3 regions of the Roseburia intestinalis L1-82 genome follow, and region 2 is predicted to be linked to each of the others. Evidence: predicted binding sites of a transcription regulator. Region 2 holds the regulator's gene; each other region holds the start of a gene.

Region 1 (7,733 bases), 1.4 Mb from region 2:
TGAAGCCGATGGATGACCAGAGTGTTGTAAAGGACCTGTCTGCATTCCGTCCGGGACTTGTCGTTGCAGATGCAGTATACAATCCGGAAGAGACAAAACTCCTTCGCGAGGCAAAAGAAGCAGGATGTACCTGTGTCGGAGGAAAGGGAATGTTGTTATGGCAGGGAGTTGCCGCATTCAAACTTTACACCGGACAGGATATGCCGGTTGAGGATGTGAAGAAATTATTCTTCAGCTAGGATATATCGGTGGATGGTACGAAGAAACGCCTTAACCAGGAATGGGAAGTCTGGTTGGGCGAAAAATGGATCATGCAGATTGGTTTTGCCCGTTTTCAGGGTATAATTAGAGAAAAATGAAACATATTGGATGAAAAAAATATGTTTCATGTGTAAATAGCCCAGGATTTTTGGAAATCCCGGGCTATTCTCTTCATTATGAGTGGTATACACCCATTTTAATTATTTTGAAGGGGAAAATTCAGCATTTATGGGTGAAACAAATAGGAAAGAAGAAAGTTACGCCCATTCTGTAATCATATCATGTGAAAAATCAACATATGATCGTGATTTACACTTGCTTCGATCGGCAGTCTTATCATATCTTACAGATAATCATGTTTTGCAAGTACGTTTAAGATATTACGTCCCTCTTCAGTACCCTCAATGATTCTTCTTGCACGTTTGCTGTCACCGATATTTATGATTTCTACGTTAGTATCTGCGAAAGCTTCCTCTAACTGGTCTAATACAGGGTTGTTTGCTCTCATTCCGAGGCAGATGAAACCATAATCAAATGGAATTTCTTCGATCTCACCCTGAGGATTCTTTACGATGAAACGATCGTTCTGAACTTCCTGCAGAGCAGTGTTGGTCATCTGTTTTACGTTGTATTTTGCCATTTTGGCATTTGTATCACATTTTGTAACCGGATCAAGACCGTTTCCGATCATTGGAAGCATCTCTACCATGGTTACGTCAGAACCGCGCTCGGTAAAGAATTCCATCACGTCGAGACCTACGGCACCACCACCGATGATTGCAACTTTCTGACCATCCATTTTTTCAGGATACTCGTTGATGCGGTCGATCATCTTTAATACGGTAGCAACATTGCTGTCATCTTTGTCGACAAGATCATGCAGACCGGTGATCGGTGGTAAAGTAGGAACAGAACCGGTTGCATTTACGATGATATCCGGGTTTAAGCTCTTTACTAATTCCGGTGTAGTGCTTGTATTCTTGAAGATGAATAAGTTGTGAAGCTTGCTTGCACGGTGGATCATATAGTTCGGGAAGTCAGCTAAACGTTTCTTATCCGGGATCTTGGAAATCACGGAAGCAAGTCCGCCAAGCTCAGCTTTTTTCTCAATTAAGAAGGTGGTACATCCGACTTCTGCTGCAGTGCAGGCTGCCTCTAAACCTGCAGTACCGCCACCGATGACTACAACGTTGCAAGGTTTGTTGATCTTATGTTTCATGTAATCTTCGCCGGAGTTGACAGCCGGGTTTACGGTACAACGGATCGGCTGGTTTAAACCGATACGGTGTCCTGCACATCCGATGTTACAGGAAATACATTTGCGGATATCACATTCTTTTCCGAACTCAACTTTGTTGACCCATTCCGGATCAGCGATCAGTCCACGTCCCATTCCGATAAAGTCAGCGTCGCCTTTTGCTAAGATATCTTCAGCAACTTTCGGGTCACGGATATTACCAACAGTCATACATGGTTTGCCGTATTTTTCTTTTACAGCTTTTGCCATGTAAGAACGCCAGCCGTCCGGTAAATAGTTTGCATCGATCTGGTATTGGATAGAACCATTCAGACCACAGGAAACGTCAAATACATCGACTTCTTTCTCGAAGTACTGTAAATACTCTAAAGTATCCTCTAAGGTATTTCCACCCTCTACCATTTCGTCAGCACTGATACGGACGAAGATCGGGAAGAAAGGTCCAACCTGTTTACGAACTTCCTCGATGACTAATTTTGCAAATCTTGCACGGTTTTCTGCAGAACCGCCAAATTCATCTGTTCTCTTGTTGGTGGTAGGAGAGAGGAACTGGCTGATTAAGTAGGAATGTCCTGCATGGATCTCTACGGCGTCAAATCCACAGATCTGGGCACGCTTTGCAGCCTCACCGTATTTTTTAACGATGTGCATCATCTCATCTTTCTCTAATGGACGAGGGATTTCTCCGCCTGCCTTGGAAGGAACATCAGAAGCGGAAACCGGCTGCATTCCGATACGGGAAGACATTGCGGATGCACCTGCATGGTTTAACTGGATTGCGATACATGCACCGTGTTTGTGTACGTTTTCGCATAATTTGAACAGACGCGGAATATAGTTGTCTAAGTCGATGCGGAGCTGTGTCGTACCGTTAGAACCCTGTGGGGAATCAACGCTTGCGTTCTCGACAATCAGAAGGCCTGTGCCGCCCTTTGCACGCTGCTCATAATAATTAATATGAAGAAAACTCATTTCACCGTTCTGCTCACCATAGTTTGTTCCCATTGGTGTCATAACGATTCTGTTTTTTACGGTCATACGACGGATGGTCATTGGCTCAAAAATATGAGGATATTTGTTTTTCATGATAAAATCTCCTTTGCATTTAAATGAATAAATTGTGTGTGGCTGAGATTGTTGGATAATGAAAACTGCAGCATAGCTTTTGGAATGTCAGAAAACATGGCGCGGTAGTCGTGCAGTTTTGGGCGGGCAGATAATTATGTTTTAGATAGTTACTTTTTTAACAATGAAAAAGTCTGTGTGCTCTTTCTGTATTTAATGTACCCTGAAACAGGGAAAAAATCTAATTCGTTTTTTTGGACAAAATGATAGAATTTCTCTATTGATTCTGATTGGTAAGATTGCTATCCTTATAATATGATGTTGTGCGCAGCAGGCACATGCATATTCGGAAGAAACCGGGAGATGGATTCATGAATTTAAGTCAGTTACAGTATTTTAGAACGTTGGCGAAGGAAGAACATTATACGAGAGCGGCGCAGATCTTATCGATCACGCAGCCGTCTTTAAGCCATGCGATCGCGCAGTTAGAGCAGGAACTGGGGACAAGGTTATTTGAAAAAAAAGGCAGAAATGTGGTTCTGACACGATATGGAAAAATTTTCCTTCCATATGTGGAGGAATCTTTAAAAGTATTAGAGGAGGGCGTGCAGCGGACGAAAGAGTTAAATGGAAGCAAAGAAGGTATGATACATCTCGCTTACATCTATACCCTTGGAAGCACGTTTGTGCCGAAGATGGTGCGGAGATTCTTAGATGCCTATCCGGATTATCATATTGACTTTCATTTTATTGTTGGAAAGACCGGAGATATCATAGAGGGGCTCAAAAACGACCAGTATGATATGGTGTTTTCCTCCTATCAGGATGGGGAGCCGGACATTGATTTCCGGCAGATCGGCGATCAGAAGTTGGTGCTTGCCGTGCCAAAAGATCACCCGCTTGCCATGTACGACAGCGTGGATTTAAAAGATACGGTGGATTATCCACAGATCTATTTTCAGAAGGGAAGCGGACTGCGCCCGGTTGTCGATCAGATGTATGAACAGATCAGTGTATTCCCAAAGATCGCATTTGAAATAGAAGAAGATGGCAGTATGGCAGGACTCGTCGCTCAGGGATTTGGCATTGCAGTCATGCCGGATATTCCAATCTTAAAAACACTTGACGTCAAAACCCTGACCATCACAAACCCGGAGTACGAGCGCCATGTCTACCTCGCCACCATGAAAAAACGCTATCTCTCCCCGGTCGCAAAATCCTTCATCCAGTTCGTTATGCAGGAGACAGAGTAGCGAGTCTCACAACATTCACAGCCTGAAAAGAGTTTTGCGCAGGCTGACCGCCATCCCATCAATGATACATCCTCCGCACAAACTGGATAAACCTTTGTACCGCCGGCAGCTGATATTTCCCGCGCATATATCCCATATACACAGTATGTGAAAATGTTTCCTGCGAGATCAGCGGACGGATGCAGATGTCATCCCTGTGGATCGTATCCACGTCTGCGACAAGGGCTATCCCAAAGTCTTTCGCCACGAGCGATGCAATTCCGTTTTCATCCGGCGATTCGCAGATAAAATTCGGGAGCACACCATGCTCCTTAAAAAAATTACGCGTATATTTTCCGAGACCGGAATGCCTTGCATATCCAAGAACCGGGTATTTTTGAAAATCTCCGGCCTCAATCTCATCTTTTTTACAGAGAGGATGTCCGATAGGAAGGATCGCTACAAGGTCCTGCTTTATAATAGGAATAAACTCAATATTTGGTTCATTTGCAGAGTAAGAACCAAAGATCAGATCATAAGAACCTTTCTTTAAACCTTCTATATTCATGGAAGTGATATCCTGAAAAAAGTGAAATGTAATATTTTTATTCTGCTCTAAGGAAAGAAATGAGCGGACAGTATTCGGAATAAATTCACGTGCAAGCGGGGAAACATAAGCAATATCGATATGTCCGCCGTTGGTTGCAATCTGCTGCATTTTATTGGAGGCACGTGTCACATCGTCTAAAATCTGTGTGACATGCTCTAAAAAAATCTCACCGGCTTTTGTGAGTGTCACATTGCGCCCGCGTTTTTCGAAAAGTGTGACGCCGAGCTCATTTTCTAAAGCGGTGATGGAACGGCTTAAACTTGGCTCGGAAATGTTTATTTTTTCTGCCGCCTGATTGAAGTGCTGAAGGACGGCTGCCTGGTAAAAATAACCCAACTGATTGAGTGTCATGTATAGATCTCCTTATAAATGATAGATAATATCTATGGATTATAAAATAAAAACTTTGTTTTTGTACAGATTATATCATAATTAATACATTAGAGCTACTAAAAAAGCATGAAATTAGCATTGGATGTATTAAAAAAAGCGTTGTATAATAAATATATCAGAGGTTGTTAAGTTTTTAACAAAGCGGGCAGGTAATGTTAAAAACATGAAACTAATAAGAAAATCATGCAAAAAGAAAAAAGGAGAACACTACTATGGCAGAGAGAATCACAGGTCACACAGAGCTTATCGGATTAATGGCTTACCCAATCAGACATTCCAGTTCACCGGCAATGCACAATGAGGCATTTGCATATTTAGGACTTGACTATGCTTACCTTGCATTCGAGGTTGACAACAGCACATTAGAAGATGCGATCAAAGGTCTTCGTGCATTAAAGATGGTTGGATCTAATGTATCCATGCCAAACAAAACAGTTGTTGGCCAGTACCTTGATAAATTATCACCGGCTGCAGAGCTTTGCGGAGCTGTTAATACGATTGTAAATGAGAATGGTGTATTAACAGGACATATCACAGACGGTATCGGATTTATGCAGTCCTTAAAAGACAACGACATCGACGTGATCGGAAAGAAAATGACCATCGCAGGTGCCGGCGGAGCTGCAACAGCAATCGAGATCCAGGCTGCATTAGACGGAGTAAAAGAGATTTCTATCTTCAATATTCATGATAAATTCTGGGAGAACGCAGAGGCAACTGTGAAAAAGATCAACGAGAGAACAAACTGCAAAGCAACTCTTTATGATTTAGACGACAAAGAGAAATTAAGAGAAGAGATGGCAGATTCCTACATCTTCGTAAACGGAACAGGTGTTGGTATGAAACCATTAGAGGGAATGTCCGTTGTTCCTGACAAATCTTTCTTCCGTCCGGAACTGATCGTTGTAGACGTTCCTTACTCTCCGCTTGAGACAAAGATGCGTTCTATGGCAAAAGAAGTTGGATGTAAGACAATGAACGGTCTTGGCATGATGTTATTTCAGGGTGCAGCAGCATTCAAACTCTGGACTGGAAAAGATATGCCGATCGAGCACATGAAAGAAGTATTAAACATCAAATACGAATAAAATACCCCCCCAATCACAACCCCATGCGGCGGTATGAAAAAATGCCGCTGCATCACAAACCAAATTGAGGAGAAAATCAATGAACAAAAAATATTTACCGAGCGCACTGATTCTTTATTTAAATTATTTTATCCATGGTGTCGGATGTTCTATTTTAGGACAGGCAGTGATCAAGGAAGCACTTGCAGCATCCTGGGGTGTAGAGGCTATGGCAATTACAGCCATTTCTGCGGCACTTGGACTGGGCAGACTGATCGCACTTCCATTTGCAGGTCCTCTTTCTGATAAGTTAGGCCGCCGTATCTCCACTGCAATCGGAAGCGGTTCTTATGCGATATACTTAATCGGACTTGCGCTTGCATTTAATGCAGGAACAAATGGCGGATATCAGATTGCATATATCTGCGCAATCGTTGGTGGTATTGCCAACTCTTTCCTTGATACCGGAATTTACCCGGCTGTAGGTGAGATCATTTATAAAGCACCGGGTGTTGCAACGATGGGAATTAAATTTTTCATTGCAATCGCACAGATGATCCTGCCGTTCGTACTTGGCGCAACCGTAGCAACAACAGCAGCAGGTCTTACATCTTATAACACATTATTCTTTGGATGTGGTATCATTTATATTGTATTATTAGTACTGGTAATGCTTTTCCCTCTTCCGGATGCGGATCAGAAGGCAGCGGGAGAAAAAGAAGGACTGATCGCCAGCTTAAAACATACACATTTTTCCATCGAGTCTGTTGCGATGATCCTGATCGGATTCACCTGTACCGGTACATTCCAGCTCTGGTTAAACTGCGCACAGAACTTTGCAAAAGAAAATGTGGGCTGGACAGATCCTTCCATTATGCAGACTTACTATTCCGCAGGAACCATGCTTGCTTTGATCGTAACTGCATTACTGACAAGAAAAATTAAAGACGTCAGATTTATTCTGATTTACCCGGTAATTTGTCTGGCTACTCTGGTTGTTGTATTAGTCGGAAAGAGCCAGCCTCTTATGATCGCAGGTGCATTCTTAATCGGCTGGGCAGGCGCAGGCGGATTACTTCAGATCGCTACATCAGTCTGCAACATGCTTTTCCCGAAAATCAAAGGAACGGTAACTGCACTGGTTATGATCGCATCTTCTCTGTGTAACTACACGATCCTGACAGCAGCATCCAAAATGCAGCCTTCACAGGTTATGGTTATGAATATCGTGCTGACAACAATCGGTGTGGTACTGGGATTATTTGTAAACCTTCGTTACACAAGTATGGTTGAGCAGGCACAGGCAGATAATTAGGAGAAGATCTATTAAAGTAAAAACAGGAGGAAAAATAATGAGTTCATATGTAGAAGTTCGTGGTGTGAAAATCGGTGAAGGCGTACCAAAAATCTGCGTACCGATCGTTGGCAAAACAAAAGAAGAGATCCTTGCAGCAGCAAAGTCTTTTGCAGATGTAAAGATGGACGTTGTTGAGTGGCGTGTTGACTGGTTTGACGGCGTGTTCGATTTCGCTCAGGTAGAGGACGTGTTAAAAGATCTGCGTCCGGCACTTGGTAATACACCGATCCTGTTCACTTTCCGTACCTCAAAAGAGGGTGGCGAGAAAGCAATCGAGCCGGATGTTTATGTAGAGTTAAACAAAAAAGCAGCAGCAACCGGACTGGTTGACTTAGTTGACGTGGAAGCTTTCACAGGTGATTCTTATGTGAAAGAGATCATCGAAGCTGCACATGAAGCGGGTGTGGCAGTTGTCGCTTCTAACCATGATTTTGACAAGACACCGGACAAAGATGATATCGTTGGACGTCTCCGCAAAATGCAGGAATTA
Region 2 (7,733 bases):
ATAAGTGTTACAGATTTGAATAAATTTTTTTGAATATATGATTATGTATACTTATAATTTCAGGTTATAGAAAATATAAAATTTTATGCCTTGACAAATAAGAGAAGAAATGTATAGAATATAGAAAAAGTATAATTGTATACAATTATGCATGAAAAAATATTCACTCTAAAAGTAAAAATATGCATTCATGGCACAGGTGTCAATGGCACAAGTGCCATGGCAGAAAGAAGGATTTACGTTATGAGAGAAGTTGTAATGAATAAGAAAACGAATCTGCTGCAGCTTGAAGAGCATTTTTATCAGTTGGCAGATGTAAAGGAACCAAATGTATTCCACAATCTGTTTCCGTATGATGAGATCCCGAAGATCGCATTCAACGATCGAATTGTTCCGCATAATATGCCGGAAAATATCTGGATCACAGATACGACATTTCGTGACGGTCAGCAGTCAAGGGCACCGTATACCACAGAGCAGATCGTGACGATCTACGATTATCTGCACCGCCTGGGCGGCCCAAAAGGTCTGATCCGCCAGAGTGAATTCTTTTTATATAGTAAAAAAGACAGAGATGCTGTTTACAAATGCCTGGAACGTGGTTATAAATTTCCGGAAGTTACCAGCTGGATCCGTGCAAGCAAACAGGATTTCCAGTTAGTAAAAGATATCGGTCTGCGTGAAACAGGTATTCTGGTAAGCTGCTCTGACTACCATATTTTCTATAAGATGAAAATGACAAGAAGAGAGGTTATGAATCTTTACTTAAGTGTCATCCGTGAGTGCTTAGAGACAGGTATCAGTCCACGTTGCCACTTGGAAGATATCACAAGATCTGATATTTACGGCTTTGTCATCCCGTTCTGTGTAGAACTTATGAAACTGATGGATGAATATAAGATCCCGATCAAGATCCGTGCCTGCGATACTATGGGTTATGGCGTTAACTTCCCGGGTGCCGTGATCCCGCGAAGCGTGCCGGGTATCATCTACGGTCTGACCACACATGCAGGTGTGCCTTCTGAACTGATCGAGTGGCATGGACACAACGATTTCTACAAGGCAGTTAACAACTCCACGACCGCATGGCTTTACGGTGCAAGCGGAGTCAACTGTTCCCTGTTTGGAATCGGAGAGCGTACCGGTAACACACCGCTTGAGGCAATGGTATTTGAATATGCACAGTTGAAGGGAACACTCGATGGCATGGACACTACCGTGATCACAGAACTGGCAGAGTATTTTGAGAAAGAATTAGGCTATGTACAGCCGAGCCGTACCCCGTTTGTCGGCAGCAACTTCAATGTCACAAGAGCCGGGATCCATGCGGACGGACTTCTCAAAAATGAGGAGATTTACAATATTTTTGATACTGGAAAATTTTTAAACAGACCACCATTAGTATCTGTTTCCAACACATCCGGTCTTGCCGGAATCGCTCTCTGGATCAACTCTTATTACCATCTTCCGAAAGATAAGAGCGTAGACAAAAACTCAGAGCTTGTGAAAAAAGTAAAAGTATGGGTAGATAAACAGTACGAGGATGGACGTGTTACGGTATTGACCGATAAAGAATTAGTGGAAGAAATTGAAAAATGCTGCAAGGAATTAAATGTAACAATAGGAGCATGAGGTGTCATATATGGGAGAGGATAATTATTCCTTAAGTTCCCGTGTGTTTCATACGATCCGTGAAAATATTTTGTCCGGAAAATATGCGACAGACGAGGAGTTAAAGGAAAAAAATATTGGTGAGGAGTTAGGTGTCAGCCGTACTCCGGTGCGTGAGGCACTCCGCCAGCTTGAACTTGAGGGACTGGTTACCATTATCCCGAATAAAGGTGCTTATGTCGTAGGTATTTCCAAAAAAGATATTCAGGATATCTACGAGATACGGTCGCGTCTGGAGGGACTGTGTGCAAAGTGGGCAGCGGATAAGATCACCAAAGAACAGTTAGATGAACTGGATGAAAATATATATCTGTCGGATTTTCATGCTGCAAAAGGAAATTCGGAACAGGTTGTGGAACTTGACAACCGTTTCCATGAAATTTTATACAATGCTTCCGACAGCAAAGAATTAAAACATGTGCTGCTTGATTTTCATCATTATGTACAACGCGTGCGAAAAATCACACTTGCAGATCCGAAGCGTTCCGTACAGTCAAATCAGGAACACAGACAGATCGTGGAGGCATTAAAGAAGCATGATGCCGGTCTGGCAGAGAAACTGGCGAATGAGCACATGATGAACACCATTCACAATATGGATAATTACGGATGGGACAATTTATTTCAATAGAAAAGGAGAACACAATGGAAAAAATCAAAATGACAACCCCACTGGTAGAGATGGACGGAGATGAGATGACAAGAATCCTCTGGAAAATGATCAAAGATGAGTTACTTCTTCCGTTTATTGATTTAAAGACAGAGTATTATGATCTTGGATTAGAGCATCGCAATGAAACAAATGACCAGGTAACCGTTGATTCTGCCAATGCCACAAAAAAATACGGTGTTGCTGTAAAATGTGCAACGATTACACCAAATGCAGCGCGTATGACTGAATACAACCTAAAAGAAATGTGGAAGAGTCCGAATGGTACGATCCGTGCCATGTTAGACGGTACGGTATTCCGTGCACCGATCGTTGTAAAAGGCATTGAGCCATGTGTCAAAAACTGGAAAAAGCCCATCACGATTGCACGTCATGCCTATGGTGATGTATACAAAGCATCCGAGATGAAGATTCCGGGAGCAGGTAAATGTGAGCTGGTTTATACTGCAGAGGACGGCACAGAAACAAGAGAACTGATTCATAACTTTACCGGAGCAGGTGTCGTTCAGGGACAGCACAACCTTTGCAATTCGATTGAAAGTTTTGCAAAGAGCTGCTTTAACTATGCACTTGATACAAAACAGGATCTGTGGTTTGCAACCAAAGACACGATCTCCAAAAAATACGATCACACATTTAAAGATATTTTCCAGGAGATCTTTGATGCAGAATACAAAGAAAAATTCGAAAAAGCAGGCATTACTTATTTCTATACTTTAATTGATGACGCGGTTGCCCGTGTGATGAAATCTGAAGGCGGTTATATCTGGGCATGTAAAAACTATGACGGAGATGTCATGAGTGATATGGTTTCAAGTGCATTTGGTTCGCTTGCCATGATGACTTCCGTGCTGGTTTCTCCGGATGGCTATTATGAGTATGAGGCTGCACACGGAACGGTACAGCGTCATTATTACAAACACTTAAAAGGTGAGGAAACATCCACGAACTCTGTTGCAACCATTTTTGCATGGACGGGAGCACTTAAGAAACGCGGAGAGCTTGATTCGAATGCTGCATTGTCCGATTTTGCAGAAAAACTCGAAAAGGCTTGTATTAAGACCATTGAAGATGGTAAAATGACAAAAGACCTTGCGCTGATTACTACGAATCCGAATCCGGTCGTATTAAACAGCGAAGATTTTATCAAGGCAATCAGAACGACGTTAGAGGAAAGTTTAAAATGATTTTGTCATGTCAGAGTATCTCAAAGTCTTTTGGAACAGATGAGATATTAAAAGATGTAAGTTTTCATATTGAAGCAAATGAAAAAGCAGCGATTGTCGGCATCAATGGTGCCGGCAAGTCTACGCTGCTTAAAATTATTATGGGCGAAGAAACGTCCGATGCCGGTGAAGTGATTCTTGCAAAGGATAAGACAATCGGCTACTTAGCACAGTATCAGGATGTATCCGGCCATAGAACCATCTATGATGAGGTTCTTTATGCAAGAACCGATATTCTGGAAATGGAACAGAAACTTCGTGATATGGAGTCTGAGATGAACAGCCGTACCGGTGAAGAATTAGAAAAGCTGATGGATATTTATCACCGCCAGAGCCATGAATTTGAACTGCAGGGCGGATATGCATACCGCAGTGAAGCGACCGGTATTTTAAAAGGACTTGGTTTTTCAGATGAAGATTTGAGCAAACAGATGAGCGAGTTATCCGGAGGACAGAAAACAAGAGTTTCCCTTGGCAAACTTTTAGTCACAAAGCCGGATGTACTGCTTTTAGATGAGCCGACGAACCATCTGGATATGGAGTCGATCCGCTGGCTTGAGAATTTTCTGCGGGCTTACAAAGGGGCTGTTGTGATCGTAGCACATGACCGTTATTTTCTGGATCGTGTTGTCACAAAAGTTGTAGAGATTTTCCAGCATAAAGCGTATGTATATCAGGGAAATTATTCGGATTTTGCAAAGAAAAAAGCAAAAGTTCGTGAAGATCTGTTAAAACAGTATTACAACCAGCAGCGTGAGATCAGACACCAGGAAGAAGTTATTACAAAATTAAAATCATTCAACCGCGAAAAATCTATCAAGCGTGCGGAAAGCCGTGAGAAAATGTTAGATAAGATTGAACGCATTGAAAAGCCGGTTGAGGATAATACGGATATTAAGATCGTGTTAGAGCCAAATGTGGTCAGCGGAAATGACGTCCTTACCGTGTCAAATCTTGCAAAATCCTATCCGCCGGTCACATTGTTTTCGGATATTTCATTTGAGATCAAACGTGGGGAACGGGTGGCGCTGATCGGTAACAATGGAACTGGTAAAACGACCATACTAAAGATCATCAATAATCTGATTCCGGCAGATGGCGGTACCGTGACACTTGGTTCGAATGTGCATATCGGATATTACGATCAGGAACATCAGCTTTTACATATGGAAAAGACGATTTTTGAGGAAATCTCAGATGCCTATCCGGGGCTGAATAATACGAAGATCCGCAATGTGTTAGCAGCATTTTTGTTTACAAATGATGATGTGTTTAAGCACATTTCAGATTTGAGCGGTGGAGAGAGAGGACGTGTTTCCTTAGCAAAATTAATGCTTTCCGATGCGAATTTTCTGATCCTTGATGAGCCGACGAACCATTTGGATATTACATCCAAAGAAATTTTGGAATCTGCGTTAAACCAGTATACCGGAACCGTATTTTTCGTTTCCCATGACCGCTATTTTATCAATCAGACGGCGACGAGGATCCTAGAGCTGACAGGTGAGACGGTTGTAAATTATATTGGAAACTATGATTATTATCTGGAAAAACACGATATCATGACGCAACTGTATGTAAAACCACAGGAAATATCGGATATTCAGGCAGGAAAACAGGATGATGCGGTCAATAAACTTGACTGGCAGGCGCAGAAGGCAGAACAGGCAAGGATCCGTAAGATTGAAAACAGTCTGAAAAAAATAGAAGATGAGATTGCAGCATTAGAAGAAGAGATAAGCGCGATCGATGAAGAATGTGCGAAGCCGGAAAATGCAGTCAATTCCGCAAAGTTAAATGAACTTGCTGCACGACAGCAGGAGTGCAGGGAACGCCTTGAAACCTGCTATGAAACGTGGGAAGATCTGTCAATGCAGCTGGATGGAGCTAAAGATAGTTAAAAATTTCACACATTGACAGACACAGGGGAAATCACTATAATAAACGAGAGAACGTAAGAAAGGTGGAACCTTTTGTGCAGGAAAAAGAGATATCACAGGCAGTGATCCGAAGGATGCCGCGTTATTACCGTTACCTCGGAGAACTATTAGACGCCGGTGTGGAGCGTATATCATCCAATGATCTGAGCAAACGGATGAATGTGACCGCATCCCAGATCAGACAGGATCTGAATAATTTTGGCGGGTTCGGTCAGCAGGGCTACGGCTATAATGTAAAATATTTATATGAAGAGATCGGTAAGATCTTAGGTTTGAATGAGAGACACAATATTATTGTAATGGGTGCCGGTAACCTTGGTCAGGCACTTACCAATTATGTAAAATTTGAGAAACTTGGCTTTGTTATCATAGGACTTTTTGATGTAAATCCGGCGCTTGACGGAGTGACTGTACGCGGGATCAAAATCCGTATGTTAGATGAATTAGAGAGTTTCTGTGAAGAAAATCAGGTAGATATCGCAGCGCTGACCATGCCGAAGGAAAAGGCAGATGCGATTGCAAACAGGCTGGTCGGACTTGGAATCCGTGCAATCTGGAATTTTGCCCATGTAGATCTTGAATTGATCGACAAAAATGTTGTCGTGGAGAATGTACATCTTTCCGACAGTCTGATGCAGTTGTCTTACAACATTGTCAGAAACAAAAAAGCAGAAGAAAACGGCAACTGAAAAGGTGCTGTAAATGTAGAGAGCAAATAGCTGCCGCACAGATTTATGTGCGGCGTTTTTTGCCTTATAAAACAAGGAGAAAAATCCTCTGCTCCTGCAAAGGCAGTCGCATTTTGCTCCGCAAAACAAGGAGAAAAATCCTCTGCTCCTGCAAAGGCAGTCGCATTTTGCTCCGCAAAACAAGGAGGATTTCATGAAATATCTTGTAGACAGCCGGGAAATGCAAAAATATGATGCAAATACCATTTCACATTTTAAGGTGCCGGGACTTCTCTTGATGGAGCGCGCTGCAATAGCATTTGTGGAAGAGCTGCATAGACAAAATGTGGATCTTACGGAAGTACTCATTGTGTGTGGCAGTGGAAATAACGGTGGAGATGGTCTTGCGATCGCACGCCTTTTATTTTTGGAAGGACATGCTGTCACGGTCGTTTATGCCGGAAATAAAGAGCACTGTTCGGAGTCAAACAGGGTACAGCAGGATATTTTAAATGCATACGGTATTTCTATATACATGGATATCCCGGAAAAGATCAGACCTACTCTTGTAATAGACGCAATATTTGGTGTGGGACTCTCAAGAGATGTGACCGGTGAATATGCAGATATGCTGTGCCGGATGAATGAACTTTCCGGGGAAAAAGCGGCGGTAGACATTGCATCCGGGATCTCTGCGGACACGGGAGCCATTTTAGGCACAGCGTTTCGTGCAGATCTTACGATCACATTTGCATTTGAAAAATTAGGCAGTATCCTCTGGCCGGGAAATGAGTATGCCGGCAGGATCATTGTATGTGATATTGGCATCACGAAAGAAAGCTGGCTGGGTGAACCGCCGGCCGTGATGGCACTTGAAGAAAAAGATTTTTCGATACTGCCAAAAAGAAAAAGCCATTCTAATAAGGGCAGTTATGGAAAACTCTTGCTGATCGCCGGAAGTGTCAATATGGCAGGGGCGGCAGTTTTGTCTGCGAAAGCAGCTTATGCCACAGGGTGTGGTCTGGTGCGTGTGCTGACTCCGGAGGAAAACAGAGCTATTTTACAGTGCAGTGTTCCGGAGGCGGTTCTTACTACTTACGATAAAACTTTAGTACCGGAAGAACCGGTTCTGAGGGAGATCCTTGACTGGGCAGATGCCATTGTGATCGGTCCCGGACTAGGAAAAGAAAAAACTTCTGCACAGATATTAAATTTTGTGTTAGAATATGGAACGTCACATGAGAATAAAGCATTTCTTTTTGATGCTGATGCATTAAATCTGGTGGCAGAGCAGAAAAACACCGGAGTGCAGGGGGCAGATAGATGGAAAAATTTTAAGAATACTGCCGTGATTACACCGCATCTTGGAGAGATGAGCAGGCTTACCAGAAAAACAGTTGGAGAAATCCAGAAGAATCTGTTGCAGACAGCTGCAGATTTTGCAGATGAAAATCAGGTTATTTGCGTCCTGAAAGATGAACATACAGTGACCGCACTGCCGGATCATAAAAGGTATCTGAATCTTTCCGGTAATCCGGGAATGGCAACTGCAGGAAGC
Region 3 (7,733 bases), 1.5 Mb from region 2:
GCACGCGCTCCACCGCAGCAAGACTGACTAAAAAGCTGCGGTGTGTACTGATAAATTCCGTTTTCTGTCCCGGCTGATCTTTTGCCAGCTCCTCCGCGATCTCCGAGAGATTCTTTTTGTATTCATAATCACCCGCGCTCGTGTGCAGACGGATATAATGCCCTTTCGCCTCCACACTGTAAATGGTATCGACCGGAATTTTTACAGTCTCCCCACCCACATTTTCGATCAGATAGCGCCTTTCTTTGACAAGCGCATAAGAAATCTCATCCAGCAGAGAAAACAACTTTGTCTCCTCCACCGGTTTTAAAAGATAGCGCAATGCGCCAACCTCATACCCTTCAAACACATACTCACTGCGGTTCGTCAAAAAAACGATGGGAAGTTTTTGATCTTTTTTCCGGATCTCCTTTGCGAGCGCCATGCCATCCATGCCGTCCATATCAATATCCAAAAGGAGCAGATCGAACGGGAAACTGTCCGGATGCTCAAACAACAGCTCCTTCGCACTGCCATAGCCAAAATATGTAACAGTGTCATTCCCTTCGTCTGCCCACTTTCTGATCAGTTGCTCCATATATTCTAACTGGATCTTTTCATCTTCACAATATGCAATATTCATTCTATTCCTGATCCTTGCATTTTTGTTACTGTTCACACACAAGTGTGACCCGTAACTTATTTTTACCTGACTTTTCAGCCTCCCACTGTTATTTTCTGTCTGATCTATTCTGCATAAGACTCCAGATCCTGTGCCAGCAGATAAGTAGCATCAATGATCTCTTTGGTCTGTTTCATTGCCTCTACCGCATGTTCTGCTGTCTGAAGTCCTTCTGTGGAAGAAGCAGCTATTTCTTCACCGGTTGCAGAGAGATTCGATATACTCTGGGAAATTGTGTCTGTACTGTTTAAAATGGACTGCATACTTCCCTCGATCTCTCCGATTGCACTTGCCAATGACTGCATTTCGTCATTGATGGTCTCAAATTTATTCTTTGTTGTCTCAATCAGTTCGTTCTGTTCACGGATTGAATCCGCAGAATGTTCCATACTGTCCATCGCATGTTGTGCATCTTCATTCAGATCCTGAATGATATCCGTAATCCGGTTCGTTGCATCTTTTGTCTGCTCCGATAACTGACGGATTTCTTCCGCAACGACTGCAAACCCTTTTCCTGCCTCACCTGCTCTTGCTGCCTCAATAGAAGCATTCAATGCAAGAAGATTGGTCTGGCTGGAGATACTTAAGATAGTCGCAACAATTCCTTTTACTTCCTCCACACGGTTGCTGACCTGTTTGGTGGACTCTGCCGCCTGGTTACTTGCCTGCTCCACATTGTCAGCCTGATTTTTTAATCCTGTTACCAGTCTCGCACCCTCTGCCACATTCTCCATCGTATGATTTGCCTTATCAATCATCGCTTCGGTTTCTTTTTCAGCACTGTCCGTATTCTTATGGATTTCCTCACACATCAATGCCTGCTGCTGGATTGCCTCCGCAGTACTTCCCGTGCTCTGGGCAATATTGGAAATAGATTCATTGTTGTTATTGATGACTTCCTCTAATGTCTCTAATTTTTCTTTTGCGGAATCAAAATGTTTCACCAGATTTTCCGCTGTAGCCAGCATTTTTTCAGATGCTGCAGCCTGCATTTCCAGATTTTCTTCACTAAATTTTGTAAGGAGGATAGATGCTTCATATACCGCATAAACTACTGTTGCAAGAATGATAATACTAAAAAAAAGTTCTATCCCATCGGCTCTTTTTGTAATAACCTGCACTATGATATGAATGATATTTCCTACTGCAGTTACACCAATACCATAATATACAAACTTTACATCTAAATACAAAACACATGCAACAAAGAGCGGGATTCCATATGCGTAAACAAAATTATTCTGATTCAGTAAAAGAAATACACAATATACAGCACTTCCTGTTCCAAGCAGGATTTCCCCACCCTTTTTTGAATTCCAAAACTTTTTTGCATAAGTATTCACAACAATAATTCCCGCAACTGCAGCTGCAGTCTGAAGCAGTATCGTAATCTTAAACTCCGCCAGACATGCCATAACAGACAGAATCGTCATCACTGCCAGCAGGATTATTACCACATTATATACTCTTTTATTTGCTCTTACATATTGTTCTCCTGTCATCTAAATCCCTCTTCCTTTCGCTTTTGAATGTACTTGCATAATTATAGTACACCTCTCAATAAACACACACAATACTTATTACAAATTTTTTTCATACTTTTCGACATATTGCGCCATAAAATGTGCTGTGATAAACTAAAGATATTTAAAATATTTCACATTTTGCTGCTTTCAGATGAGGTTATTATGAACTTAAAACAATATATCAGACATCTTCTTTATGATAATACAACTTATGAATCACCAGATATTTATCAGCGTTTCCGCATTGTCTGTCCGGAGTATTCGCAGCACGATATCGAAGTCAAACCATATCCCCTTCCGGAATCAGAGCACATGTTTGGCCTGATCTGGGATATCCACGAACCTCACACTGTTTCTGCCACGATCATCCCCTCCGGTACCGCCTTTACTTACGAGAAACGGTTTGAACCGGGCATGCGCACCCAGATGCACTCACATGAATATCTCGAACTTTTTTATATCGTGGACGGCGAATACCGTCAGAAGATCCTCGGCAATGAATTTACTTTCCACAAGGGGGAACTCTGCCTGATCGACCGCAACTGTGAACATCAGGAAATCTTAGACAGTGGTTCTTCCACGATCTTATTTCTCGGTATCACAAATGCTATTTTTAATGATATCATGAAACATCTGAGCACTTCCGGAAGAATTGCTTCTTTTTTAAATATGGCATTATTAGAGCAGAAAAATCTGCAGCAGTATCTGCATTTCCGTCCACAGCCGGAGGGTCTGGAAAAAATGGAACAGGCGCTTTATCAGCTGCTGTCCGAGTTAAAACAGCATGATGTTGCCTCCCCTTTGATCTGTCAGGGATTACTGCTGCGTATTTTCAGGATTCTTGGAACAAATTATGAATTTTCGCTGTCAAAACAACTGCGAAAACAGATGAACTGGATTTTATTTGAAGAGATCACAGATTATATGGAAAATCATCTGACCCAGATTTCCATTACAGGACTTTCTGAGGAATTTCATTTTCAGGAAGATTATTTTAACCGTCTCATAAAAACACAGACCGGGCTTACCTATACGGAATACTTACAGCTTCTGCGCCTGCGCCGCGCTGAAACGCTGCTTCTTACGACCGATGCCACGATCGACCAGATCACGGAAGCGGTCGGTTACCACAACAAAGGTTATTTCTATAAAATATTTACGGAACGGCACCAGCTTACGCCGGCACAGTTCCGCAAAAAGATGTAACTATTTTTTCAGATTTATCTTACAGATTCCATTTCCAGTCTCTTACCTCAGGCAGATCCTGACCGTACTCGTGGATGTACTGTTTGTGCTCTACGAGTTTGTCGTTCATCTGCTGTACCAGATAAGATCCTCTGTTTCCAAGCTGTGGCAGATATTTGATGACGTTCTTTACTAAGTGGAAACGGTCGATTTCGTTTTGTACACGCATATCAAACGGTGTTGTAATCGTACCTTCCTCCTGATAACCGTAAACGTGGATGTTGCGGTTGGTTCTGCGGTAGGTCAGCTCATGGATCAGTGTGTGATAACCGTGGAATGCAAAAATGATCGGTTTGTCTTTGGTAAAGAGTGCATCGTATTCTGCATCGCTGAGTCCGTGCGGATGTTTCGTGTTCGGCTCTAATTTCATGAGATCGACAACGTTGATCACACGGATCTTAATCTCCGGCAGTGCCTCTCTTAAGATCGTAACGGCTGCCAATGTCTCTAATGTCGGTGTATCACCGCAGCATGCCATAACTACATCCGGCTCTTCGCCCTGGTCGTTGCTTGCCCACTCCCAGATGCCGATACCCTGTGTACAGTGTTTGACTGCCTGCTCCATGGTCAGCCACTGCTGTCTCGGATGTTTGGATGTCACGAGCACATTGACATAGTTGCGGCTGCGGATACAGTGATCGAAGCAGGATAATAAACAGTTTGCATCTGGCGGCAGATAAAGGCGTACCACGTCTGATTTTTTATTTGCAATGTGGTCTAAGAACCCCGGATCCTGATGTGTAAATCCATTGTGATCCTGCTGCCATACATTCGAGCTTAAAATCAGGTTCAAGGATGCAATGGACTGTCTCCACGGAAGCTGGTTGCAAACCTTTAACCATTTTGCATGCTGTGCACACATGGAATCAACCACACGGATAAATGCCTCATAACTTGCAAAGAATCCATGACGTCCGGTTAACAGATATCCCTCTAACCATCCCTCACACATATGCTCACTCAACATAGAGTCCATGACACGTCCGTCATGTGCAAGGAATTCATCCGTATCATAAGCCTCACCGTTCCAGTCACGGTTCGTTGCCTCAAATACTTTTCCAAGACGGTTTGACATCGTCTCATCCGGTCCGAAAATACGGAAGTTCTTTGCATCTTCATTTAACTCGAAAATATCTCTGACAAATCCGCCAAGTTCGATCATATCCTGCGCTTCCACAGCACCCGGCTTTGGAACATCCACAGCATAATCTTTAAAATCAGGCAGACGCAGATCGCGCAGTAATTTACCCCCGTTTGCATGCGGGTTTGATCCAATCCTGCGGTCGCCGGTCGGTGCTAATGCCTTTAATTCCGGAATCAGTTTTCCGTCCTCATCAAACAGCTCCTCCGGATGATAACTTAACAGCCAGTCTTTTAACATCTGAAGATGTTCCGGTTTGTCCATCATGATCGGAACCTGATGTGCACGGAAAGAGCCTTCGATCTGATTGCCATCCACTACCTTTGGTCCTGTCCAGCCCTTCGGGGTGCGGAGTACGATCATCGGCCATTTCGGTCTGGTCAGATCATCATTTTCTCTCGCATTTTTCTGGATCGCCTTGATCTCATCCATCGCCTGATCTAAGGCAGCCGCCATCTTGCTGTGCATATCCATCGGCTCATCGCCCTCCACGAAATACGGTTTCCAGCCGCATCCGTCGAAGAAATGCTCTAATTCTTCACGGGAAATACGTGCTAAGATGGTCGGGTTGCTGATCTTATATCCGTTCAGATGCAGGATCGGTAAAACCGCACCGTCTGTTTTCGGGTTTAAAAATTTGTTGCACTGCCAGGAAGTTGCAAGCGGTCCAGTCTCGGACTCACCGTCTCCGACGATACATGCTGCAACCAGATCCGGGTTGTCAAATACCGCACCAAAAGAGTGTGCCAGTGAATATCCAAGCTCACCGCCCTCGTTGATGGAACCAGGAGTTTCCGGTGCAACATGGCTTGAGATACCGCCCGGGAAAGAAAACTGTTTACACAGTTTTTTCAGTCCGTCCATATCCTCTCCGATGTTCGGATATACCTCGCTGTAAGTTCCCTCTAAATATGTATTTGCCACAAAAAAGTTTCCACCGTGGCCAGGACCGGAAATTAAGATCATATCCTGATCATATTTTTTGATGACACGGTTTAAATGAACGTATACAAAGTTCTGTCCCGGAACGGTTCCCCAGTGTCCGACGATCTTTTTCTTTATATGATCCATCGTCAACGGCTCGCGTAATAACGGGTTGTCCAGTAAATATAACTGTGCTGCTCCAAGATAGTTTGCCGCACGCCAATAGGCGTCCATTTTTTTCAGGTACTCTTGGGTAACAGGCTGCTTTTCCACAGCGTTTACTTCTGCCATGCTGCTTTTTCCTCCTTTATTGAAACATTTCCTGTCTCGTTTGTTATATTTTAGACAATCTTTTTTCGGAGGGCAATTTCCCATTCCTGTTATCTTGTAAAAAAGTTACCTGATCCGACTGGTTGTGTGACAGCCTTTTTAGTTTTTCCTGACAGCAAGACAGTAATTAACATGCTCAAAGGCTTTCATATCCGCCCCTGCCTTGTCGATAATATCCCTTTGAATATCATCCGGTGTCAACAACTCATAAATCAGAAAGCCATGTTTCTCCAGGAGTTTTTCAATCTCGCTATAGGAAAAGGCTGATTGCATTGGCTCGCCACCTGCTTTTGCCATCATAATTGTGTTCTGCACACGCTTTTCGGAAGCATCAAAGAAATTCTCATCTGGATAATCAAACACAAGCGAACTCCCATCCGCACAAAGTTCGGAAAGTGCAGCCAACATCGTATTGATTGCTTCCGTCGAAAGATAATACGTTACGCCGAGCCATGAGAAAAATGTTTTCACAGATGCGTCACCCCCCCATCGATCAGACGTTCCGCTACATTATCTTTCGTAAAATCCGCAGGAACAAAGGTGAGATTATCAGGAATCGTCCAACCGGCACGGGTGATCCGTTCTATTTTATCTTTCTGCGTCAGGGGATGATCGACTTCAAATACCCTATGTTTTGATAAGAATTCTTTTTCCCGAAGAGCGAAGGTATCCAGATCTGCGCCGAGCATAACATATTGCTTTGTGCCAGTCAGAACGGCGGCATATTCTTCTGCTGTCATCAGCTCTTTTGCAAGATGATCCGCGAAAACCGGATGATCTTCATTTTCTGCATGAAACGCCCGTCCAAATGAACTCATCAGGGCAGTAATACTAACTTCGTTATTCATTCCTTTGTCCTCCATCTTTGATGTTTCCCCTATTTTTCTTCCATTTCTTTCGTATTTGCATGAAACAGCTCCAGTGCCCGTATGAAGCAGTTGCATTTCTACGGTAAGACCTGTGTCATTTACAGGCGTGCTGAGTGTATTGATTACAAAACGCAGAGCAAACCTTCATCTATCAGGTCTTGCTCTGCGTCTAAGCGTCTGGCGTTTTAATTTCTTCAATTTTTTTATTTCTAAAATAAATCACACAAGTATATTTACATTTCGGACAAAATAACGGAAAATCCTCTAACACCGTATGTGGACGTATCTGTGTCCTCGTTTTCCCGCCGCATCTGGGACAGTGAAGCCACTCTAATTTCTTTTCTATATTTTCAACCATTTATACCACCTCACCTTTTCCTGATTGCAATGATCTTTACGCTCTCTTAACCTCTTGAATCGTCATAATATCTCAAGCGAAATCTGCGTGGTTCGTTATGCGTTTTTCTCATATAACTTTCTCATTGCGCTGCCAATACTGCATCTCTAAGATACATTTTATCCATGTCGCACCCTCATCATATTCGTACTTCAAGGATAGAGTTGATTATCTGTCGGAAACCATAGTCGAGGAACTCCTCTTCTGTCATACCATTCTGCGCGCAAATGAATTTTCCCTTTGTCTCGGCAAGCGCAAGCAGCGAATCAATGCTTGTGGAGAGGACATAGACCGTCAGCACAGGAACAACTTCTTTTCTTACCTCGCCGCTTTTCTGCCCACGCACAATGAGTGTTTCAAGAATCTCATTTATCTCCGTCCCAAGGCAAAGTATATTTTTCACTGTATCTGAAGCTGCCACTTGCTCGATCTCCGCCGCGCCAGAACGCTTCAAGGTTTCAAGCGAGTGGGGATACTATGTAATTTTGACATTGTCAACCAAAAAATCGCAAAGGAATTTTCACCGCATGAAATACATGGAACGCCGCGGAAGTGGTCTACGCAAATTTTGGCTTTCTGCATAGAATCCAAATCAAAGAAAGAGCTTGCATCATTTTGCGGCTTCAAAGATTTAAGGAAC

The links. The regulator Rex, encoded in region 2, represses fermentation and respiration genes when NADH is low (regulators of the CRP and FNR family bind a similar motif). The targets are predictions, from matches to a motif close to ATTGTTAANTANTTAACAAT.
Region 1: a site for Rex is predicted at 4,941-4,960, ahead of RIL182_RS16905 (shikimate dehydrogenase). Genes of this name have one in related genera too.
Region 3: a site for Rex is predicted at 5,828-5,847, ahead of RIL182_RS17145 (phosphoketolase family protein). Genes of this name have one in related genera too.

Annotation. Positions count from the first base shown of each region.
Region 1 covers NZ_LR027880.1:3,589,934-3,597,666, reverse strand. Annotated here, with positions in the region: gene aroE (shikimate dehydrogenase) at 1-239, shown strand, start outside; gene RIL182_RS16920 (oxidoreductase) at 605-2,605, opposite strand; gene RIL182_RS16915 (LysR family transcriptional regulator) at 2,956-3,837, shown strand; gene RIL182_RS16910 (LysR family transcriptional regulator) at 3,896-4,777, opposite strand; gene RIL182_RS16905 (shikimate dehydrogenase) at 5,032-5,907, shown strand; gene RIL182_RS16900 (MFS transporter) at 5,987-7,201, shown strand; gene aroD (type I 3-dehydroquinate dehydratase) at 7,239-7,733, shown strand, end outside.
Region 2 covers NZ_LR027880.1:2,149,761-2,157,493, reverse strand. Annotated here, with positions in the region: gene RIL182_RS10060 (beta/alpha barrel domain-containing protein) at 244-1,632, shown strand; gene RIL182_RS10055 (GntR family transcriptional regulator) at 1,643-2,302, shown strand; gene RIL182_RS10050 (NADP-dependent isocitrate dehydrogenase) at 2,317-3,528, shown strand; gene RIL182_RS10045 (ABC-F family ATP-binding cassette domain-containing protein) at 3,525-5,468, shown strand; gene RIL182_RS10040 (redox-sensing transcriptional repressor Rex) at 5,543-6,196, shown strand; gene RIL182_RS10030 (NAD(P)H-hydrate dehydratase) at 6,390-7,733, shown strand, end outside.
Region 3 covers NZ_LR027880.1:3,649,729-3,657,461, forward strand. Annotated here, with positions in the region: gene RIL182_RS17130 (LytR/AlgR family response regulator transcription factor) at 1-622, opposite strand, end outside; gene RIL182_RS17135 (methyl-accepting chemotaxis protein) at 727-2,163, opposite strand; gene RIL182_RS17140 (AraC family transcriptional regulator) at 2,350-3,393, shown strand; gene RIL182_RS17145 (phosphoketolase family protein) at 3,413-5,788, opposite strand; gene RIL182_RS21465 (class I SAM-dependent methyltransferase) at 5,927-6,298, opposite strand; gene RIL182_RS21470 (class I SAM-dependent methyltransferase) at 6,295-6,675, opposite strand; gene RIL182_RS17155 (cysteine-rich KTR domain-containing protein) at 6,866-7,054, opposite strand; gene RIL182_RS17160 (hypothetical protein) at 7,233-7,514, opposite strand.